One region of the Mycolicibacterium baixiangningiae genome, then DNA from elsewhere that is predicted to be linked to it. Evidence: riboswitches for the same ligand, from Rfam matches in the RefSeq annotation. Region 1 holds a riboswitch; the other holds the start of a gene.
The links. Region 1 has a riboswitch for thiamine pyrophosphate ahead of thiD (bifunctional hydroxymethylpyrimidine kinase/phosphomethylpyrimidine kinase). Riboswitches for the same ligand answer to the same signal wherever they lie in the genome.
Positions count from the first base shown of each region.

Region 2: another riboswitch for thiamine pyrophosphate. It lies ahead of I7X18_RS27955 (ECF transporter S component); the one in region 1 lies ahead of thiD (bifunctional hydroxymethylpyrimidine kinase/phosphomethylpyrimidine kinase).

Region 1 covers NZ_CP066218.1:707,150-714,574, forward strand. The annotation lists gene I7X18_RS03290 (flavin-containing monooxygenase) at 1-718, opposite strand, end outside; gene I7X18_RS03295 (septum formation family protein) at 760-1,374, opposite strand; gene I7X18_RS03300 (alpha/beta hydrolase family protein) at 1,394-2,014, opposite strand; gene thiD (bifunctional hydroxymethylpyrimidine kinase/phosphomethylpyrimidine kinase) at 2,001-2,858, opposite strand; TPP riboswitch at 2,848-2,957, opposite strand; gene I7X18_RS03310 (MFS transporter) at 3,100-4,797, shown strand; gene I7X18_RS03315 (helix-turn-helix transcriptional regulator) at 4,842-7,425, shown strand, end outside.
Region 2 covers NZ_CP066218.1:5,877,513-5,884,937, forward strand. The annotation lists gene I7X18_RS27930 (LacI family DNA-binding transcriptional regulator) at 1-835, opposite strand, end outside; gene hisD (histidinol dehydrogenase) at 1,154-2,500, shown strand; gene I7X18_RS27940 (SDR family NAD(P)-dependent oxidoreductase) at 2,511-3,257, shown strand; gene I7X18_RS27945 (MFS transporter) at 3,346-4,716, shown strand; gene I7X18_RS27950 (nucleoside/nucleotide kinase family protein) at 4,779-5,339, shown strand; TPP riboswitch at 5,386-5,497, shown strand; gene I7X18_RS27955 (ECF transporter S component) at 5,596-6,240, shown strand; gene I7X18_RS27960 (ABC transporter ATP-binding protein) at 6,237-7,425, shown strand, end outside.

The sequences.
Region 1 (7,425 bases):
TCGTGTCGGTGACCAGGCGAAGCAGCCGCTGCGCCAACGGAATCCGCGCGAACAGCCGTTTGGTGCGCTCGGAGATCCGCAGGTCGAGCTTGGGGGAGACCCAGATCGGGGTGCGCTGGTAGACGGTGAGGTCGCCGGCCGTCTTCGCCAGTTCGGGGATCAACTGCACCGCGGTCGCGCCCGTCCCGATGACCGCGATCCGCTTGCCGGCCGGGTCGAACGTGTCGTCCCAGTCGGTGGTGTGGATGACCCTGCCCTCGAACGCGGTGATGCCCGCGATGTCGGGCACGCGCGGCTGGGACAGGAAGCCCGTCGCCGTGATCAGGTAGCGGGTGCTCAGCGTCTCTCCGCCGGCCAGGGCGACGCGCCAGAGCTTGGCCTCTTCGTCCCAGCGCGCACCCTCGACGGTGGTGTTGAAGCGGATGTGCCGGCGGACGTCGTACTTGTCGGCCACGTCGTCGGCGTACTGCTTGATCTCCGCACCGGTGGAGTACAACCGCGACCAATTGGGGTTCGGCTCGAAAAAGTAGCTGTAGGTGGTGGTGGGGACGTCGACGGCCAGGCCCGGGTAGTGGTTGACGTACCAGGTACCGCCGAGATCGTCTTCGCGGTCGAGGATGACGAAGTTCGCGATGCCCAGGCGTTTGAGCTGTATCGCGGCGCCGATCCCGGCGAATCCCGCACCCACGATGACCGCGTCATACTGCTCCGAAGTCATGAGTAGACGGTACCCCAGGTATCGGTTGAACCTGCGTCCCCTCAGCCCTTGAGTGACCCGGTCCGCGGCGGGTCCAGCGTCGCGATGCAGGTCACCGCGCGGTCGCCGTCGGTCCACGTCTCGTCGGTGGGGTAGAGCACGTACAGCTGCACGGAATCGTCGGTGACCGCGGCCGGGGAGTAGGTCGCCAGTTCCGGCCCGCAGCGGTTGGCGTACTCGGTGACGGCGTCCTCACCGGGGAAGTCACCGTCGGGCATCATCAGGACCGCGAACACCTCGCCGGCGTGGGGTTCGCCGCAGCTGACGGTCTTCACGGTCATGACCCGGGTGCCGTCGGGGATCTCCGACAGGCAGTCACCCAGCTTCACCTCCGTCGCCGTCACCGTCCCCTGACGCACCACCAGGAAGATCACCAACACCACCGCGATGACGGCCACCACGGCGACGAGCGCCACGATGCCCAGGATCAGCCACAGTTTGTTGTTCTTCTTGGGAGGCGGCCCCGCCGGCGGCATTTCGGTGTACGGCTGCGGCGGTGGCGGCGGGTAGTACGGCTGACCGTAGGCGGGCTGGCCGTACTGCGGCTGGCCGTACGGCGGTTCGCCATACGGGGGCCGGCCGGGTGGCGGGGGTGGCGGACCCGGCGGCATCGTCATGCGAAAGACGATAGCCCGGTCAGGCCAGCAGCCGCAGCGCTGCGTCCACCGCCAGCTTGGGGACGTCGAGTGTCTTGGAGCCCAAGTCGTGTCGCGCGCCGGTGATCTCGACGAGTTCTGTCGGGCCGCCGACGAGCGCGGCGGCGGCGGTGAGTTCGTCGATGCTGCCGAACGGATCCGCGGTGCCGTGGGTGAACACCGTGGGCACCCCGATGCGGGGCAGGTGTTCGGTGCGGGCGCGTTCCGGCTTGCCAGGGGGGTGCAGGGGATAGGAGAACAGGGTCAGCACGTCGACGGCCACGCCGTCACCCGCGACAGTCATCGACGTCATCCGGCCGCCGTAGGAATGACCACCGGCGATCACCGGGCCGTCGGTCAGGCCGCGGGCGACAGACACCGCCTCGGCCACACCCTCCCGATCGGTGGCCGCCGCGCCCTGCCGCGGTGGCCCCTTGGGCCGCGCGCGCCGGAAGGGCAGGTTGTAGCGGATCGCCAGCCAGCCCCGGCCCGCCCACTCGTCGCAGATCCTCACCAGCATCGGTGCGTCGCTGCTGCCACCCGCGCCGTGCGTCAGCAGCACCACGCCCGCGGGGTCCCCGGCCGGTTCATGGGCGATACCCGCGATGTCATCGAGGTGCATCGGCACGCAGCCTGAACATGGCGGACACCGGACCGTGGCCGCCGCCCAGCGGGTAGGCCGCGCGCAGGCTCTCGGTCACCCACCGTTTCGCGAACGCCACCGCATCGGGGACCTCGTAACCGTTCGCCAGGGCGCTGGCCACCGCGGCCGCCAGCGTGTCACCCGCACCGTGATCGTGCACCGTGTCGATGCGTGGCCCGTCGAATTCGACGAAGTCGGTGCCGTTGAACAGCAGATCCGGACTGTGCGGGGACGACCGCAAATGCCCGCCCTTCACCAGCGCCCACTGCGGTCCGAGGGCGTGCAGTGCCTGCACCGCCGCCCGCTGGGACGTCTCGTCCACGACGTCGATACCGACCAGCAGGCGCACCTCGTCGAGGTTGGGCGTCACCAATGTCGCCAGGGGCAACAACTCCGTGCGAAGGGCGTTCAGCGCGCTGGGGTGCAGTAGCGGATCGCCGTGCATGGAGGCGCACACCGGGTCGACCACCAGCGGCACCGAACCAAAAAGCCCCTGCGCCCGCCAGGTGTCGGCGATGGCCTCGATGATCTCCGAGGACGCCAGCATGCCGGTCTTCGCGGCCTGCACTCCGATGTCGGAGGCCACCGCCTCGATCTGTCCGGCGATGACGTCGACCGGGATCTCGTGAAAACCTCTGACACCCAACGAGTTCTGAACCGTCACCGCAGTGACCGCCACCAGGCCGTGCACGCCGAGCAGGGCGAACGTGCGCATGTCGGCCTGGATGCCGGCCCCGCCGCCGGAATCCGATCCGGCGATCGTCATCACCCGCAGCGGCGTCCGGCCCGGTTCGGGCAGGGGAAGGAACCTCGTGTCGGTCATCGTTACTCCCTACGCCGGCATTACCCGGTCAGGTTCCTACGGTCGACAACCCCAGTTGTCCTCTCAGCACGCTCGGTGCGCGCTCCCGCGTGGTCGGTGGTGCGTTGCTCAACCTAGCGCAAGAGGCCGAGGCGAGGAGATAGGAATTGCCGAGCGATTATTTGTATAGCTAATATATGTGTTCTGTGGCGCCCGGGTCGCGCCGCTTCCGCGTCGGATACGAAACGAACGAAGACTGCACATGACAACAGGACTCGGCCGCCGCCGGATGGCCACCGACCTCGACCACCCGCTCTACAAGTGGGTGGTGCTGTCCAACACCACGCTCGGGATGCTGCTGGCGACGGTCAACTCCTCGATCGTGCTGATCTCGCTGCCCGCGATCTTCCGGGGCATCGGGCTCAACCCACTGCAGCCGGCCAACGTGAGCTATCTGCTGTGGCTGCTGATGGGGTACATGGTGGCCACCGCGGTGCTCGTGGTGTTGTTCGGACGACTGGGCGACATGTTCGGCCGCGTCCGCATCTACAACCTCGGCTTCGTCGTCTTCACGCTGTGCGCGATCGCGCTGTCGTTCCAGCCTTTCGACCTCGACGCGGGGGCGTGGTGGCTGATCGGGTGGCGGGTGGTCCAGGGTGTCGGCGGGGCCATGCTGATCGCCTCCTCGGCGGCCATCCTCACCGATGCGTTCCCCGCTCATCAGCGCGGGATGGCGTTGGGCGTCAACATGGTTGCCGCCGTTGCAGGGTCGTTCCTCGGACTCGTGGTCGGCGGCGCGCTGTCCGAATGGCACTGGCAGGCGATCTTCTGGGTGGGCGTCCCGATCGGCATCCTCGGCACGGTCTGGGCGATGAAATCACTGCGCGAACTCGGTGAGCGCAGCCCGGGCCGGCTGGACTGGGCGGGCACGCTGACGCTCGGCCTCGGCCTGACCGTGCTGCTGACCGGGATCACCTACAGCATCCAGCCCTACGACGGTTCGCCCACCGGATGGGGCAACCCGTGGGTGCTCGGCGCGATCGCCTTCGACGTGCTGGCACTGGTGGCGTTCTGCGTCATCGAACTGCGGGTCGACCAGCCGCTGGTCGACATCCGGCTGTTCCGCATCACCGCCTTCGGCATGGGCAACCTCGCCGGGCTGATGTCCTCGGTCGGCCGCGGTGGGCTGCAGTTCATGCTGATCATCTGGCTGCAGGGCATCTGGCTGCCGCTGCGAGGTTACGACTTCGAGGCCACCCCGCTGTGGGCCGCGATCTACATGCTGCCGTTGACCTTCGGCTTCCTGGTGGCCGGACCGCTCTCGGGGTGGTTGTCGGACCGCTACGGCGCCCGGCCGTTCACCGTCGGCGGCATGCTGCTGATGTGCGCCACGTTCGTCGCGCTGGTCATGATTCCCGTCGACTTCGACTACTGGCTGTTCGCGCTGCTGATCTTCCTCAACGGGGTCGGGGGCGGCGTGTTCACCTCGCCGAACTCCGCCGCGATCATGTCGAGCGTGCCGCCGAACGCGCGCGGCGCCGCTTCCGGGGTGCGGGCCACCTTCTTCAACGCCGGCGGATCGCTGTCGATCGGCATCTTCTTCTCCCTGATGATCGTCGGGCTGGCCAACACGCTGCCGGCCGCGATGAGCGCGGGTCTACAGGCCGAAGGCGTGTCGGCGGCAGTCGCCGAGGAGGTCGCGGGGACCCCGCCCGTCGGCAGCCTGTTCGCGGCGTTCCTCGGCTACAACCCGATCGGGGAGCTGCTGGAACCCTCGCACGCACTGCAGCAACCCGGCGTCAACGCGGACGTGCTGACCGGTCAGACGTTCTTCCCGCACCTCATCACCGGACCGTTCCACACGGGGCTGGTGGTGGTGTTCATCGCCGCCGCAGCGATGATGCTGCTCGGTGCGGCGGCGTCGCTTTTCAACGCGGGACGCTACGCCGAGCAACGATGACGATCTGGCACGCAACACCGCCCATCTGCTGCGAAGATACCTAGGTGCCCCTGCAGCTCATCAGCCGCGATGCGGAGTTGAGCGCCGTCGACACATTTCTCGCCGCGGTGCCGTCGGGCACGTCCGTGCTGATACTCGAAGGTGACGCCGGAATCGGCAAGAGCACCGTCTGGCGCGCCGGCATCGCCCGCGCCCGCGCGCGCGGCTTCCGGGTGCTTTCGGCGCGCCCGGTGTCGAGCGAGTCGGCGTCCGCGTACTCGTCGCTGGCCGAGCTGTTCGCCGACGTGGGCACCGCCGTGCTGGACCACCTGCCCGCACCGCAGCGGCTCGCGATCGATCGGGTGCTGTCGCGAGCCGACGACACCGGCCCCGGCACCGATCAGCGTGCGGTGGCCGCCGCGGTGCGGTCGGTGATCGAGCGGCTGGCGCAGTCTGCTCCGGTGCTCGTCGCGATCGACGATCTTCAATGGCTCGACCCGCCGACGGCCCTTGTCGTGGCGGCAGTGGCCCGGCGGTCGTCCGGGCCCGTCGGCTTCCTCGTCACGGTGCGCGCCGGTGAAGGCGCCCGCACGGATGTGCTGGTGGAACCGTCGCGTCCGGAACGGTTGCAGAGGGCGCAGGTGCATCCCATGCCGGTCGGTGCGTTGCACGCTGTGATCGCCAGCCAGCTGGGAAAGTCGCTGCCCCGGCCCAAAATGGCGTGGCTCCACGAGGTTTCGGCGGGCAACCCGTTCCACGCGCTGGAACTGGCGCGGGCGCTGGCCCGGGATTCCGGGGCCACCGGGCCGCTGCCCGGCACGCTCGCCGAGCTGGTCAGGACGCGGATCGCCGGGCTGCCCGGCCAGACCCGCAATGCGCTGCTCGCCGCGGCCTGTATGGCGGCGCCCACCGTGGATCACGTGGCGCAAGCCATCGGCGACGACGTCGAGCGGACGGTCGCCGCCCTCGAGGAGGCCGAACGGCACGGCATCGTCGAGATCAACGGCTACCGGCTGACGTTCGGCCATCCGCTGTTCGCCCGCGGCGTGTACACCGATGCACCGGCCGGCGAGCGCGCCGCGATGCACCGGCGCCTCGCCGACATCGTCGAGAACCCCGAGTCCAAGGCGCGCCACCGCGCTTTGGGTGGTGACGACGATGACGACGAATACACGATCCTGGCCCTCGACGAGGCCGCGGAATCGGCGTGCATCCGTGGCGCCCCCGCGGCGGCCGCTGAACTGCTCGACATGGCTCGTGCCCGGGGTGGTGGTGACACACCCGAGCGGAGCCTGCGCGCCGCGGGGTGTCACTTCGAGGCGGGCGACACCGCTCGGGCACGAGAGTTGTTGGAAGAGAACATCGGCCGAATGACACCCGGTGAGATGCGGGCCAGAGCGCTACATCTGCTCGGCCTGGTCCGGCTGTGGGACAACAGCTCCGCCGACGCGGTGCCGCTGCTGGAACAGGCCGTCGACGAAGTGGGTGTCAGCCCGGACCGCCGCGTGCAGATGCTCGTCATGCTCGCGTTCATCGAGTTCAACGCGGGACGGGCGGACCGGGCGGTGCAGCGCGCGGAAGAGGCGGTGGCACAGGCGAACACGCTGGAGCGAGCCGATCTGCTGAGCCAGGCCCGGCCGATGCGGGCGATGCTGCGGTTCCTGCTCGGCGACGGGCTCGACGAAACCGAACTCGACGGCGTGTTCGACTTCGACGAACCCGACGACATGCCGCTGGCCGCACGGCCGAGGACACTGCACGCCCTGCTGATGTTGTGGACCGGCCACCTCGACGAGGCGGCGGACCGGTTCGCGGCGATTGCCGAACGCTGTATCGAGCGCGGCGACGAGAGCGAGCGGTTCTTCGTCGATTTCCACCTCGGCCAGGTCCACCTGTGGCGGGCGGACTTTGCCGCGGCGGAGCGGGTCGCCGAGGACAGCGTCGAACGGGCGTTGCAGTCCCACAGTGACCTGCCGCTGTTCATCGCGCTGATCGTGCGGGCCATGGTGAGCGCGCACCTCGGCCGGGTGGATCAGACCCGACGCTTCGCCGCACAGGCTTTCACCGTGGGGGAGCGCTGCAGCTCGAGCCGTCTCGGGGTGTGGGCGGTGGCCGGCCTCGGTTTCCTCGAAGTGTCCCTGCGCGACTATCAGGCTGCGGTCGATGTGCTGGCCCCGGCGGTCGAGGGCTGGTCGGCGATGCCGTCCTCGACAGAACTGGTCACGGCGCCATTCCTGCCAGACGCGGCGGAGGCGCTCATCGGGGTCGGGCGGCTCGACGACGCCGAACGGCTCGTCGAGACGGTGGAGAGCAACGGGCAGCGACTCCATCGGCCCTGGATGCTCGCCGTGGGCGCCCGCTGCCGCGCGCTGCTACTCGCCGCACGCGGGGACCTCGCGGGCGCCGTCGCCGCCGGCGAGCGCGCACTGGCCGAGCACAAGCGGTTGCCGATGCCGTTCGAACTGGCCCGGACTCAGTTGACGGTGGGCCGGTTGCAGCACCGGCGACGCCAGTACGACGCCGCCACCGACACCGTCACGGCCGCGCTCACCGCATTCGAGCGGATCGGCGCCGCACTGTGGGCCCAGCAGGCACGCGCCGAACTGGCCGGGCTGGCCGGCCGCCAGACCGCTGCCGGGCTCGCCGAAT
Region 2 (7,425 bases), 1.0 Mb from region 1:
CCGGCCAGGCCGACATGGCGATGTCGTCGTAGCCCACGATCCAGAGGTCATCGGGGACGGCGACGCGCTCGGCTCGGGCAGCGTCGAGTGCGCCGAAGGCAACGAGGTCGTTGCTGCAGAAGATGGCGGTGGGCGGGTCGTCGGCACGCAGCAGTCGCGTCGCTGCGCTCAAACCGAAATCGTGGCTGAAGGGTCCTTCCAACACCTGTTCGGCGGGCAGCGGTGCGCCGGCTTCGGCCAGTCGCTGCGAGAAGCCGCGGAACCTGTCGCGGGCGGTACTGGCTGTGGATGGGCCGCCGAGGAAGGCGATTCTGCGGTGGCCGTTCTCGAGGAGGTAGTCCGCGACAGTGCCACCGCCGGCCACATTGTCGCTGGACACCTGGTCGCACCCGAGGGTTTCGACGGTGCGGTTGATGAGCACGACCGGACTGTGCCTGCGCAGAGCGGCCCGCAGCGGAGCGGAGGCTTCTGTCACGGTGGTGAAGATGACGCCGTCCACGGAGCCGGCATTGATCGCCTCGAGCGCAGCGTCGTTACCCGGACCGTCCGAGTTCCAGAGTGTGACCTTCTGGCCTGCGGCATCCAGATAGGACGTGAGCGCGTCGAGGATCTCCGGATAGAACGGATTCCTCAGATCGGCGACGACGACACCGATGGTGTTGACTCGGCCGGTCTTCATCGCACGGGCGCCCAGGTTGGGCACGTAGCCGACGGCCTTGGCCGCCTCGAGGATCCTCTTCCGCGTCTCGGCGCTCACGGTGCCCCCGCTGAGCGCCCGGGACACGGTGGCTTGCGAGACTCCCGCCAGTCGGGCGACGTCGTAGCTGGTCGGCATTCGTATCCAATCCTCCCCTCGCAATCCGAGGGGCCGATCGCGCCCCGGTCATTCTCACCTGCATGTCCGATCGTTCCATGCTGGGTTCCATCAGTGCATACGGATTCATGTTCTCCGCACAGCCTCTGAATACGCAACCACGCAGATCACCTGGCTATTTAGCTGGTCAGTGCCTACGCATACTCGTTCTATGCCACACTCTTGCATCTATTACTGCATACGAATACACTGACCGAGGTAGGTGACAGCGGGCACAGCGTTCGCAGTACGTGACCGACAGCACCGCCGGTCAAGACCCACCTCGACGGAAGGACGTTCATGACGATTGCGGCCGCGCCACGAAGCGAGATCGCCACCACAGACCTCAAGCTCCCCCAGCGCGAGAGCGTCGAACGGGGAAGCACCGCGTCCGTGCGCTCCACGGTGGAGAGCGTCATCGAAGACATCCGCACCCGTGGCGACGCCGCAGTGCGCGAGTACTCGGAGAAGTTCGACAAGTACTCAGCCGAGAGCTACCTGCTCACTCCGGAGAAGATCGACGAGATCATGGCTCGCGTTCCGCAGCAGGTCATCGACGACATCGAGTTCGTCCAGGAGCAGGTTCGGGTGATGGCCCAGAAACAGCGGGACTCGCTGACCGATTTCGAAATCGAAACGCTCCCCGGTGTTTTCCTCGGCCAGAAGAACGTCCCGGTTCAGGCTGCCGGCGCGTACATCCCGGGCGGAAAGTACCCGTTGCTGGCGAGCGCCCACATGACGATCGTGACGGCGAAGGTCGCCGGGGTGAAGCGAATCGCAGCCTGCACGCCGCTGATCCGGGGTGAGGTGCCGGACGCCACAATCGCGGCCATGCACCTGGCGGGTGCCGACGAGATCTATCTCCTGGGCGGTATCCAGGCGGTGGCGGCCATGGCCGTCGGCACCGAGACCATCCGCCCGGTCAACATGCTCGCCGGTCCCGGCAACGCGTTCGTCGCGGAGGCCAAGCGCCAGTTGTTCGGCGAGGTCGGCATCGACCTGTTCGCCGGGCCGACCGAAGTGCTCATCGTCGCCGACGAGCATGCCGACCCGTTCATCGTCGCCGTCGACCTGCTGTCGCAGGCCGAGCACGGCCCGGACTCACCGGCCGTGCTGATCACCACCAGCGAGGAATTGGGCCGCAAGGTCATCGAACACATCGACACCATCCTGGTCGACATGCCGACCCGCGACTTCGCCGAACCGGCCTGGCGTGACTGGGGTGAGGTCCGCGTGGTCGAGACCCTGGACCAGGCCTACGCCCTCGCCGACGAGTACGCCTCCGAGCACGTGCAGATCCTGACCGAGAACCCGCGCGAAGCGCTGGACAAGATGCACGACTACGGCGCTTTGTTCCTCGGTGAGGGAACCTGTGTTTCCTACGGCGACAAAGTGATCGGGACCAACCACGTCCTCCCCACCCGCGGCGCCGCCCGCTACACCGGCGGGCTGTGGGTCGGAAAGTACCTGCGCACCGTGACCTATCAAGAGGTGACGAACACCGAGTCGAGCGCGTTCTTCGGTGAACTGTGTGGGCGTGCTGCCCGGGTTGAGCTGTTCGAGGGGCATGCGCGGTCCGGCGACGTGCGGGCTGCGAAATACCGCGGCGAGAAGGTGTCGTGGTCTGACCACGACTTCACCGGATAGCGGACAGACCGTGGTCAGTTTCGATCTGAAGGGCAAGTCTGCTCTGGTGACAGGGGCCGGTCGCGGTCTCGGTAAGGCCATCGCCGATGGCCTTACCGAGGCCGGCGCGGTCGTCTACGGAACCAGCCGTGACCGTGACGCTGCGCAGTCCATCGCCCGTCGGTACGGAACGCACCCTGTGGCGGTCGACGTGACCGACACGGCGGCGATGCGCACCAGCGTCGCCGAACTGCTCGACCACAGCGGCGGCATCGACCTGCTGGTCAACAACGCCGGCGTCAACATCCCCAAACCCGCTGTCGATGTCACCGAAGAGGACTGGGACACGGTCCTCGACACGAACCTGCGAGGTCAGTTCTTTCTCACCACCGAGCTGGCGAGGACATGGCTCGCCGCATCACTGCGCGCCGCGGTCGTCAACGTCGCCTCTCAGGCCGGTGTGGTCGCCATCGAAGAGCGGGCCGCATACGGAACCAGTAAGGCCGCACTGATCCATCTGACGAAACAGCTTGCGCTGGAATGGGCTCCGCACGGCATCCGGGTCAACGCAGTGGCCCCGACGTTCGTGCGCACAGAGCTGACCGAATCGACCCTGAGCCGCCCGGAATGGGCCGGTGAACTACTGTCCCGGATTCCCTCGGGCCGCTTCGGCGAACCCGACGACATCGTCGGTGCCGTCGTCTTCCTCCTCAGCGACGCGGCCGCGCTGATCACCGGTCACACCATCGCCATCGACGGCGGATACACGATCCGCTGACCCAGCCGTCCTCAAGCAGCGGGGACCAGCACCGACAGCACAACCAGACGTCGCCGCGAACCGACGTCATCTCATCGATCGGAGAATCATGGCCACCGCCACTCTGACGCCGGAGCAACTCCGTCGGCGCTCCGTGCAGTCCGGCACCATCGGCGCGATCGTCGAATGGTACGAGTACACCGTCTACGGTACGTCGGCCGCGCTCGTCTTCGGACACTTGTTCTTCCCGAATCTGCCTGGCGCCGTGGGACAGATCGTATCGCTGGCCACCTTCGGTGTCGGGTTCCTTGCCCGGCCGGTCGGCGCCTTCGTATCCGGTCACCTCGGCGACCGGATCGGCCGGAAGGCCACCCTGATCATGACCTTCACGATCATGACGGTGGCGACGGCGGCGATCGGTTTCCTGCCCACCTACGCACAGATCGGTGTCGCCGCACCCTTGCTGCTGTGCATCTTGCGGTTGGCGCAGGGCTTCGCCGTCGGCGGCGAATGGGGTGGAGCGGCGATCATCGCCGTGGAGAACTCCCCGCGTGCGAAGCGGGGGCTGTTCGGTTCATGGCCGCAGGTCGGCGTGTCCGCAGGACTGCTGCTGGGCACCGCCGTGGTGTCGTTGTCGTCGTGGATCTCCGGTGACGCCTTCGACGAGTGGGGTTGGCGCATCCCGTTCCTCATGGCCATCGTGCTGGCCTTCGTCGGCCTGTACATCCGTCTCCGGGCCGCCGAAAGCCCGGCATTCCTGACGGAGAAGGCCAAGATGGAGTCGGAACTGGAGAAGCGCAAGGCGCCCGCCGTGGTGCTGTTCCGCAACTACAAGAAGCCGTTGCTGATCGCGATCTTCGGCCGCTTCGCCGAAGCCGGAAACTACTACCTCTTCACCACTTTCGTGCTGTCGTACGTGACGACCACTCTCGACGCGCCACGGTCCTACGGTCTGATCGCGTCCATGGTCGGCGCCACGGCGAACATCATCATGATCCCGGTGTTCGGCCGGCTCTCCGACCGCATCGGCCGGGTGAAGACCTTCCTCATCGGCGGTGCGTTCATCGTCGTCACGGCGTGGCCCATCTTCGCGCTGGTGCACACCGGTCAGCTGTGGGGCATCATCGCCGGCGTCACGATCTTCCTCGCCCTGGGACATGCGATGGTCTACGCACCGCTGCCCGCCCTGTATTGCGAGTTGTTCCCCACGGCGGTGCGCTATTCCGGGATCTCGATCGGCTACCAGATGGCGTCGATCCTGCTGGCCAGTTTCACCCCGGCGCTGGCCAGCGCCATGGTCCTGTGGGCAGACGGCGGTCTCTGGATGGTCATCGTATTCGCGATCCTCACCACCGTCGTCGCGATGATCGCCATTTCGTTCGCCCGCGACCGCAGGCATCTCGAACTCGACGAGATCGACGCCGAATTGGACGGCATCGCCGAGGATCACGCGCAGAACCGGTCGCCGTCGCACGGCTGAACCCGAACCGGGATCGACGGCGAATCGGCGCTGCTACGTTCGACGTCGACATGGAGACCGGCGTGCCACTAGAGAGCGTCGTCCGCCGCTTGACCGCCGCCGGCGCCACCACCGTTTTGATCGACGGGCGGTCCGGGTCGGGCAAGTCGACCCTCGCTGACCAGTTGTGCGCGCGATGGGAATCCAGCGTGGTGGTTCGCCTCGACGACATCTACCCCGGGTGGGACGGACTGGCCTGGGCCATCGACCACATTTACCGGGAACTGCTACATCCGCGCGCCGACGGCCGCCGGGGATGCTGGCGGCGCTGGGACTGGGCCACCGGTACCGCCGACGACTGGAACAGCGTCGAACCCGGCCGGCGGCTGATCGTCGAGGGGGTCGGCGCGTTGTCCCGCGCCAGCAGCGCGGTGGCCGATCTCGGTATCTGGGTCGACGCCCCCGACGACGTCCGCAAGCAGCGGGCGTTGCAGCGTGACGGCGACTCCTTCCGTCCGCACTGGGAGCGGTGGGCACGACAGGAGGACACGTACATCGCCGGTCACGCACCGCGTTCGGCAGCCGACATCCTGGTGACCGAGACCGCGTCCGGGCTGATCTGGACCGAGACAAACACGCGATAGCGCCTGCCCCGGTGTAGCGGCGGCGCACTCCCTGCGCTAGCTTGAGGCGGAACCACACGGGAGCGCACACCGAGTGCGCTGAGAGGACGGCTGACGCGCCGTCGACCGTACGAACCTGACCGGGTAATGCCGGCGTAGGGAGATGCGTATGAAGACCGTCATCGACACATCACTGATATAGCAGCGCCTCGGGCAGCACCGCGCCCGTAGCCAATGCCGCTGTGTACCAGCACATTTCGAACTTCAAGGAGGCCTCATGGGCCGGCAACACATCACGGACCCCGCAGCACCTGATCACACCACCACGACCAACGCCCCGGGGCGGTGGCGGGTGGTCGACATCGTCGTCGCGAGCGTGCTCGCAGTGGCGGCGGGCCTGGTCTTCGTCTTCTGGAACATCGCATCAAACCCGATCACCGCCCCGCTGGAGGCGGTGGTCCCAGGCCTTCAGGCGCTGGCCGGTGGTGGGTGGCTGTTCGCCGGCGTGCTCGTGGCGCTGGTGATCCGCAAACCCGGTGCAGCCCTATTCGGTGAGATGGTCGCCGCGACCGTGTCGGCGCTCGTCGGCAACCAGTGGGGAGTCCTGACCATCGAATTCGGGCTCGTGCAGGGTCTGGGCGCCGAACTGATCTTCGCGCTGTTCCTCTACCGCCGCTGGAATCTGCCGGTGGCGATCGCCGCCGGGGCGTTCGCGGGTCTGGCGATGGGCGTCAACGAAGTCATCCTCTGGTATCCCGACGCGACGACGGCCTTCAAGGCCATCTACACGGCCTCAGGCGTCGTGTCCGGCGCCGTGATCGCGGGCGTCGGTTCCTGGTTCATGGTCAAGGGCCTGGCGAAGACCGGGGCGCTCAGCCGGTTCGCGTCGGGCAGGGTGATGCTCAGCCGCAAACCCGAATGACCCCGGCCGCGCAACCGGCCCGCGGGGCAGGGGTGACGGCCGAGAGTTGGGGCTGGCAGCACGCCGGTCAGCGCGGCTGGGCCGTCCGCGACCTGGACCTGTCCATCGAACCCGGACAACGGGTGTTGCTACTCGGACCGTCGGGGTCGGGGAAGTCCACGATCCTGCACGGACTCGCCGGGCTCCTCGGCGGTGCAGAAGACGGCCGGGAGGCGGGGCGTCTGCTCGTCGACGGTGCGCGACCGGCCGAGCGACGCTCCCGGATCGGGATGGTGCTGCAGGACCCCGACTCACAGGTGATCCTCTCCCGCGTCGGCGACGACGTCGCCTTCGGCATGGAGAACTTCCGCGTTCCGCGCGCTGCGATATGGCCGCGCGTTCACGACGCGCTGCGCGCAGTGGGGCTGAGCCTGCCGCTCACCCAGGACACCGCGCACCTGTCCGGTGGGCAGAAGCAACGTCTCGCGCTGGCCGGTGTCCTGGCGATGCATCCGGGGCTGATCCTGCTCGACGAGCCCACCGCCAACCTCGATCCGGCCGGTGTCGTCGAGGTTCGGGATGCCGTCGCCGCCGCCGCCGACCTGACCGGCGCCACCCTCGTCATCGTCGAACACCGCACGAAGGTGTGGCTGCCCGTCGTCGACCGGGTCGTCGTGGTGGGCGAAGACGGCGACATCATCGCCGACGGAACCCCGGAGCAGACGGTGCAGCGGGAGAGCGCGCACCTGGTCCGTTCCGGCATCTGGGTTCCGGATGCACCTGCGCCCACAGTCCATCGCCATCCGCCCGCGCACGCCGAACCGTTGCTGGCCGCCGCCAAGCTGTCGGTGGGTCACCGCACGGGACCGGCCCTGCAGAGCGGGCTCGACCTCGAATTCCGCCGGGGCCGCATCACGACGGTCAGCGGACCGAACGGTTCAGGTAAATCGACCCTCGCCCTGACGCTGGGCGGACTGCTGCCACCGCGCGACGGCACCCTCGAGGCCGTGGGCGCCTTCGCGCCGTCACCGAAGAATCGGCAACCCGTCCGGTGGCGCTCCAAGGAACTCCTCACCCGGATCACCAGCGTGTTCCAAGACCCCGAACACCAGTTCCTCACCGCGACGGTGCGTGACGAAATCCTGCTCGGGCCCAGGGCGCTCAAACGGGGCACGGCCGAGACAGCCACGCTGGGCGACGCCCTGC